2 regions of the Rhodoplanes azumiensis genome follow, and region 1 is predicted to be linked to the other one. Evidence: predicted binding sites of a transcription regulator. Region 1 holds the regulator's gene; the other holds the start of a gene.
The links. The regulator HrcA, encoded in region 1, represses chaperone genes, less so after heat shock. The targets are predictions, from matches to a motif close to GTTAGCACTCNCNNNNNGNGAGTGCTAAC.
Positions count from the first base shown of each region.

Region 2: the regulator HrcA is predicted to act here: its motif matches at 1,828-1,856, upstream of groES (co-chaperone GroES).

Region 1 covers NZ_JBHUIW010000010.1:4,576-7,983, forward strand. The annotation lists gene rdgB (RdgB/HAM1 family non-canonical purine NTP pyrophosphatase) at 1-394, opposite strand, end outside; gene rph (ribonuclease PH) at 549-1,262, opposite strand; gene hrcA (heat-inducible transcriptional repressor HrcA) at 1,516-2,589, shown strand; gene grpE (nucleotide exchange factor GrpE) at 2,708-3,408, shown strand, end outside.
Region 2 covers NZ_JBHUIW010000001.1:276,175-279,582, reverse strand. The annotation lists gene groL (chaperonin GroEL) at 1-1,261, opposite strand, end outside; gene groES (co-chaperone GroES) at 1,382-1,696, opposite strand; gene ACFSOX_RS01315 (usg protein) at 2,103-2,372, shown strand; gene kdsA (3-deoxy-8-phosphooctulonate synthase) at 2,845-3,408, shown strand, end outside.

The sequences.
Region 1 (3,408 bases):
AGACGAAATGGGCGCGGCGCTGCGCGGGCGCGGTGGCGCCGCACGCCACGAGCTTGTCGTGGATGTCGGCCATCGCGCGGGGGAAGTTCTTGTCGGGGCCGGCCCAGCGGGCCGAGTGGATGCCGGGCGCGCCGTCGAGCGCGTCGACCACGAGGCCCGAGTCGTCCGAGAAGGCCGGCAGGCCGGTCGCGGCGGCGGCCGCCGCCGCCTTGATGTGGGCGTTCTCGACGAAGGTGGTGCCGGTCTCGTCCGGCTCGGGCAGGCCGAGCTCGCCGGCCGACACGGCCTCGATTCCGTAGGGCGCCAAGAGCTCGCGCATCTCGCGCAGCTTGCCGGCATTATGGGTCGCGACGACCAGCCGGCCGGTCAGCACACGATGCGTCGTCCCGCTCATCGGACGTCCGGCGATCTGTTCGGCGTCGTTCCGGGGCGCACCGAAGGTGCGAACCCGGAATCCAGCCAGGAACACCGAATCCGCGGCTGGATTCCGGGTGCGGCGCGGTGCGCCGCCCCGGAATGACCGACCCGGATATCCGCCCGATCCGATCTCACATCACCGCCATTTTCTGCAGCTCCACCAGCCGGCCGACGCCCTTGCGGGCGAGCGCCAGAAGGGCGAGGAACTGGGCCTCGCTGAACGGCTCGCGCTCGGCCGTGCCCTGGATCTCGACGATCCCACCCTTGCCGGTGAGGACGAAGTTGGCGTCGGTGTCGGCCTGCGAGTCCTCGGCGTAGTCGAGGTCGAGCACGGCGAGCCCGTTGTGGACGCCGCACGACACCGCGGCGACGTGATCGCGTAAGACCTCGCCGCGCAGCATGTCGCGCGCCTTCATCCAGGCGAGGCAGTCGTGCAGGGCCACCCAGGCGCCCGTGATCGAGGCCGTGCGGGTGCCGCCGTCGGCCTGGATGACGTCGCAGTCGACCGTGATCTGGCGCTCGCCGAGCGCCTCGAGGTCGACGACGGCGCGGAGCGACCGGCCGATCAGCCGCTGGATCTCGACGGTGCGGCCCGACTGCTTGCCGGCCGACGACTCGCGTCTCGTGCGCTCCGAGGTGGCGCGCGGCAGCATGCCGTACTCGGCCGTCACCCAGCCGCGCGCCTGGCCCTTCAGCCACGGCGGCAGGCGATCCTCGAGCGTGGCGGTGACCAGCACATGGGTGTCGCCGAACTTCACGAAGCAGGAGCCCTCGGCATATTTCACCACGGCGCGTTCGAGCGAGACGGCACGCAGCTCGTCGGGCTGGCGGTGGCTCGGACGCATGGACGGCTCCTCGGGCGAAGCGACGGAACGGACGGCGAGGTCGCCGGGGACGGGGTCGCTGTGGGCATGGCGCGACCGGCCGCGCGGAGAAGGCCGCGGGCGAAGCGATCGCGGCTCGCTTTTAGGTCGCCGGGCCCCGGGCGGCAAGGGCCGGCTGTCCGCGGTCCCTGGTGGCGATCGCCCGGCGGCTTGCGCTCGACCCGGCCGAGGGACAAATCTGGGGGCCGAACCCGTCAGCCCCGAGCCGAGCACCGTGTCCCAGGACGTTCCGATCGGCGCCAGCCCCAGCCTGGTCCAGCTCAACGAGCGCTCCCGCGAGATTTTTCGCGGGATCGTCGACAGCTATCTCGCCACCGGCGAGCCGGTGGGGTCGCGCAACCTCGCCCGGCTCATCCCGATGACGCTGTCGCCCGCCTCGGTGCGCAACGTCATGCAGGATCTCGAGCAGGCCGGGCTGATCTATGCCCCGCACACCTCGGCCGGCCGGCTGCCGACCGAGTTCGGCCTGCGCTTCTTCGTCGACGCGCTGATGCAGGTCGGTGACCTGCCGGAGGACGAGCGCCGCACGATCGAGGCCCAGGTGGCGGGCGCCGGCCGCTCCATGGAGGGGGTGCTGACCGAGGCGTCGGCCATGCTGTCCGGCCTCACCCGGGCCGCCGGCGTGGTGCTGACCACCAAGTCGAACGCCCGCCTCAAGCACATCGAGTTCGTCCGGCTGGAGCCGACCCGCGCCCTGGTCGTGCTGGTCGCCGAGGACGGCCAGGTGGAGAACCGCATCCTCGATCTGCCGGCCGGCTTGCCGAGCTCCGCCCTGGTCGAGGCGACCAACTTCCTCAACCGCCACATCCGCGGCCAAACGCTCCAGGATGCCCGCGCGGCGCTCGAGCAGGGGCTCGCCGCCGGCCGGGCCGAGCTCGATGCGCTGACCCAGAAGATCGTCGCGGCCGGGCTCGCGAGCTGGTCGGGTGGCGACGGCGACGACCGCAAGCTGATCGTGCGCGGCCATGCGCATCTCTTGGAGGATCTGCACGCGCTCGAGGATCTCGAGCGGGTGCGCCAGCTGTTCGACGAGCTGGAGACCCAGCGCGGCCTCGTCGACCTGCTCGGCCGGGCCGAATCGGCCGAAGGGGTGCGCATCTTCATCGGCTCGGAGAACAAGCTGTTCTCGCTGTCGGGCTCGTCGACCATCATCGCGCCCTATCGCGACGGCACCGGGCGCATCGTCGGCGTCATCGGGGTGATCGGCCCGACCCGGCTCAACTACGCCCGTGTCGTTCCGATGGTCGACTACACGGCCCGGGTGATCGGCCGGATGCTCGGGGGGTGAGCCGCCGCGCCGGCGCTCCGCCGGTTGCGCGGCCTGCGGCCGAACTGCTTGATTTCCCGGCGCGGCCGCCCGATATGCGAGGACGAAACCGGATCAACGGACAGACGGACGGACCGCCATGACCGACGACAAGGCCGGCGCCGCGCCCGCCCACGAGGCGACGAGCGCGAGCGCCCCGGATACCGCTGCGGCCAGCGCCGCCTACGCCGCGACGGCGGCACACGCCGAGGCCGCGGCCGGTTCGCAAACTCCTCCCGGGCAAACGCCTCCCGGGCAAGACCCGGCCGGGCAAGACCCCGGCGCAGACCTCGCGGCGCTGGCCAAGGAGGCCGCCGAGCACAAGGACCGGCTGCTGCGCACGCTCGCCGAGATGGAGAATCTGCGCCGGCGCACCGAGCGCGAGGTCGCCGATGCGCGGACCTACGGGATCTCGGGCTTCGCCCGCGACATGCTCGGCGTCGCCGACAATCTCCGCCGGGCCTTGGAGGCGGTGGGCGCGGAGAACCGCGATGCGCTGCCGGCGCCGCTGAAGAGCTTCCTCGAAGGCGTCGAGCTGACCGAGCGCGAGCTCCTGAAGGCCTTCGAGCGCAACGGGGTGAAGCGGTTCGACCCGCAGGGCCAGAGGTTCGACCCCAACGTCCACCAGGCCATGTTCGAGATCCCGGACGCGACGACGCCGAACGGCACCGTCGTCCAGGTGGTCCAAGCCGGCTACATGATCGGCGAGCGGGTGCTGCGCCCGGCCCTGGTCGGCGTGTCGAAGGGCGGCCCGAAGGTCGCGCCCGGCGCCGCGGCCGGTGAGCCGGCCGCTCCGGCCGC
Region 2 (3,408 bases), on a different contig from region 1:
GCAGGAGGGCGACGCCGCCGCCCGGCAGGATGCCTTCCTCGACCGCCGCGCGGGTCGCGTGCATGGCATCGTCCACGCGGTCCTTGCGCTCCTTCACCTCGACCTCGGTGGCGCCGCCGACGCGGATCACCGCGACGCCGCCGGCGAGCTTGGCGAGGCGCTCCTGCAGCTTCTCGCGGTCGTAGTCCGAGGTGGTCTCCTCGATCTGCGCCTTGATCTGGGCGATGCGGGCGTCGATGTCGGCCTTGGTGCCGGCGCCGTCGACGATCGTGGTGTTCTCCTTCTCGATCGTCACCTTCTTGGCGCGGCCGAGCATCTGCAGCGTGACGCTGTCGAGCTTGATGCCCAGATCCTCGGAGATGGCCTGGCCGCCGGTCAGGATCGCGATGTCCTGCAGCATGGCCTTGCGGCGGTCACCGAAGCCCGGCGCCTTGACGGCCGCGACCTTGAGGCCGCCGCGCAGCTTGTTGACGACGAGCGTGGCCAGCGCCTCGCCCTCGACGTCCTCGGCGACGATGAGGAGCGGCTTGCCGGTCTGCACCACGGCCTCGAGCAGCGGCAGCATCTCCTGCAGGCCGGAGAGCTTCTTCTCGTAGATGAGGATGTAGGGATCCTCGAGCTCGACCCGCATCTTGTCGGCGTTGGTGATGAAGTAGGGCGAGATGTAGCCACGGTCGAACTGCATGCCCTCGACGACGTCGAGCTCGGTCTCCAGGCTCTTCGCCTCCTCGACCGTGATGACGCCCTCGTTGCCGACCTTCTTCATCGCCTCGGCGAGGTAGCGGCCGATCTCGGCGTCGCCGTTGGCCGAGATGGTGCCGACCTGGGCGATCTCGTCGTTCGAGGTGATCTTCTTGGAGTTCTTCTCGAGATCCTTCACGACGGCCTCGACGGCGAGGTCGATGCCGCGCTTGAGGTCCATCGGGTTCATGCCGGCGGCCACCGCCTTGGCGCCTTCCTTGACGATCGCCTGGGCCAGCACGGTCGCCGTGGTGGTGCCGTCGCCGGCGATGTCGGACGACTTCGAGGCCACCTCGCGCACCATCTGGGCGCCCATGTTCTCGAACTTGTCCTCGAGCTCGATCTCCTTGGCGACGGTGACGCCGTCCTTGGTGATGCGCGGCGCGCCGAAGCTCTTCTCCAGCACGACGTTGCGGCCCTTCGGCCCGAGCGTCACCTTCACGGCGTTGGCGAGCACGTCGACGCCGCGCAGCATCTTGTCGCGCGCGTCAGACGAGAATTTCACGTCCTTGGCAGCCATTGTTCATCAGCTCCTGAATGAATCCGTTGCGTTCTCCCGACCCGGCGAGACCACGGTGCCGATCCGAAGTGAATCCGGCAGGGTCCGTTCAGGTTGGATCAGTCCGACAGTGTCTCGGGGTCAGGCGGCCTTCTTCTTGGCCTCGGTCTCGGTGAGAACGCCCATGATGTCGCTCTCCTTCATGATCAGATACTCGACGCCGTCGAGCTTGACCTCGGTGCCGGACCACTTGCCGAACAGCACCCGGTCGCCGACCTGAACGTCGAGCGGGATCAGCTTGCCGGCCTCGTCGCGGCCACCCGGGCCGACGGCGATGATCTCGCCCTGCTGGGGCTTCTCCTTGGCCGTGTCGGGGATGATGATCCCGCCGGCCGTCTTCTGCTCGGCCTCGATGCGCTTGACGACGACGCGGTCGTGAAGCGGACGGAACTTCATGCTGTCCTCCTAAGTTTCTGTCACGAAGAGAAGAATCTCATTCGGGTAGCCCGGCCGCACGGCGCGCTCCGGGCTGCCCGGCTGCGACATGGGGGAGGCGACGACCCCGTTCAAGAGGGGGGACGGAAAAATTTGGCACTCACCGCGATCGATTGCCAACAATCGCTGGATCGGCCGGCCGCGCTCGGTCGGGTTGGCGCGGGTGCGGCGTGGCGCTGGCGCAACACCGATCATGCAATGGGTAAGTGGAGGTCAAGCTTTTCGGCGCCGCGCAAGGTAGAGGTTTGGTAGCACTGTCCCGCAGAGGCTGCTACGCCCGACCTGTGAACACTTTGTTTACCAAATGAGCTTGCAATGATCGGAGGTGGCGTTGGAAGATTTCCGTGTCGATCGGACGGGGGACACTATGGCCTCTAAGGACTTCTTGCAGCAACTTCACGGCTACGGCCTGACGACCGCGCACATTCTCTATCGGCGGCCGGATCATCCCTGGCTGCTGCAGACCTACCTGTGGCAGGACTACGATCTTCACCCGCATTTCCCGGAGCTGAACAAGTTCCTCGGCTTCTGGCGGGAGAAGCTGGAGGGCCCGCTCCACTCGGTCACGGTCGCGCACTCGCGCCTGATCAAGCCCGCCGAAATCAAGGCCGTGGACGGGATTTTTACTCTCAACTGAGGGTGGGGACCGGCTCGGAGGGCGGGCACGCATGCGTGCCCGCGCCGTCGATCGCCGTCGCGTCGCCCGGGTTTCGCTGCATGTCTGGGCAAGACTCGGCGTCAGGCCTGGACGGGCGAGGGAGTTCGGGGGCCCGGCATGCCGGGGCGGCGGGGCGCCGGCCAGCCGCCCGACGATCCGGTCGACCTGCTGTCACACACACACACTCTCTCTCTCTCTCACTCCGGCTACGTCCATCGGGTCCACGCGGCGCGCCGGCTGGAGCCCGAGGGGCGGCGCGGCGGAAGCTGACCGGCCCCGCGCCGGCTCGCGCCGGCCTTGGACGGGCGATTCGTCATGAGACGACTCCCACCTCGGCGCGACCCGTCGATTCTTGCCCAGGCTCGAAAACGAAGCCCGGGATACGGGCGGCTCCGGCCGGCCCGCCGTTGACCCGGCCGACAACGGGCGCCATGGTCCGCGCGCCATGACCATGCCCGTCACGCCTGCTCACTCGCCCGCTCCGTCGCCCGTCGTCGTGGTCGGACCGTCCCAAAACCCGGTCCGGTTCGGCAATGTGCTGCCGCTCGCGCTGATCGCCGGCCCGTGCCAGATGGAGAGCCGCGCCCACGCGCTCGAGACCGCCGCGGCCGTCAAGGAGAGCGCCGCCAAGGCCGGGATCGCCGTGGTGTTCAAGGCGTCGTTCGACAAGGCGAACCGCACCAGCCTGAGCGGCGCCCGCGGGGTCGGGCTCGACGCCGCGCTGCCCGTCTTCGCCGAGATCCGCGAGACGCTGGGTCTCCCCGTGCTCACCGACGTGCACGACGCCGGCCAGTGCGCGCCGGTCGCCGAGGTGGTCGACATCCTGCAGATCCCGGCGTTCCTGTGCCGGCAGACCGATCTGCTGGTCGCCGCGGCGAAGACCGGCCGCATCGTCAACGTCAAGAAGGGCCAGTTCCTGGCGCCTTGGGACATGGCGAACGTCGTCGCCAAGGTGACGGGCGCCGGGAACGCGAACGTGCTGGTGACCGAGCGCGGCGCCTCGTTCGGCTACAAC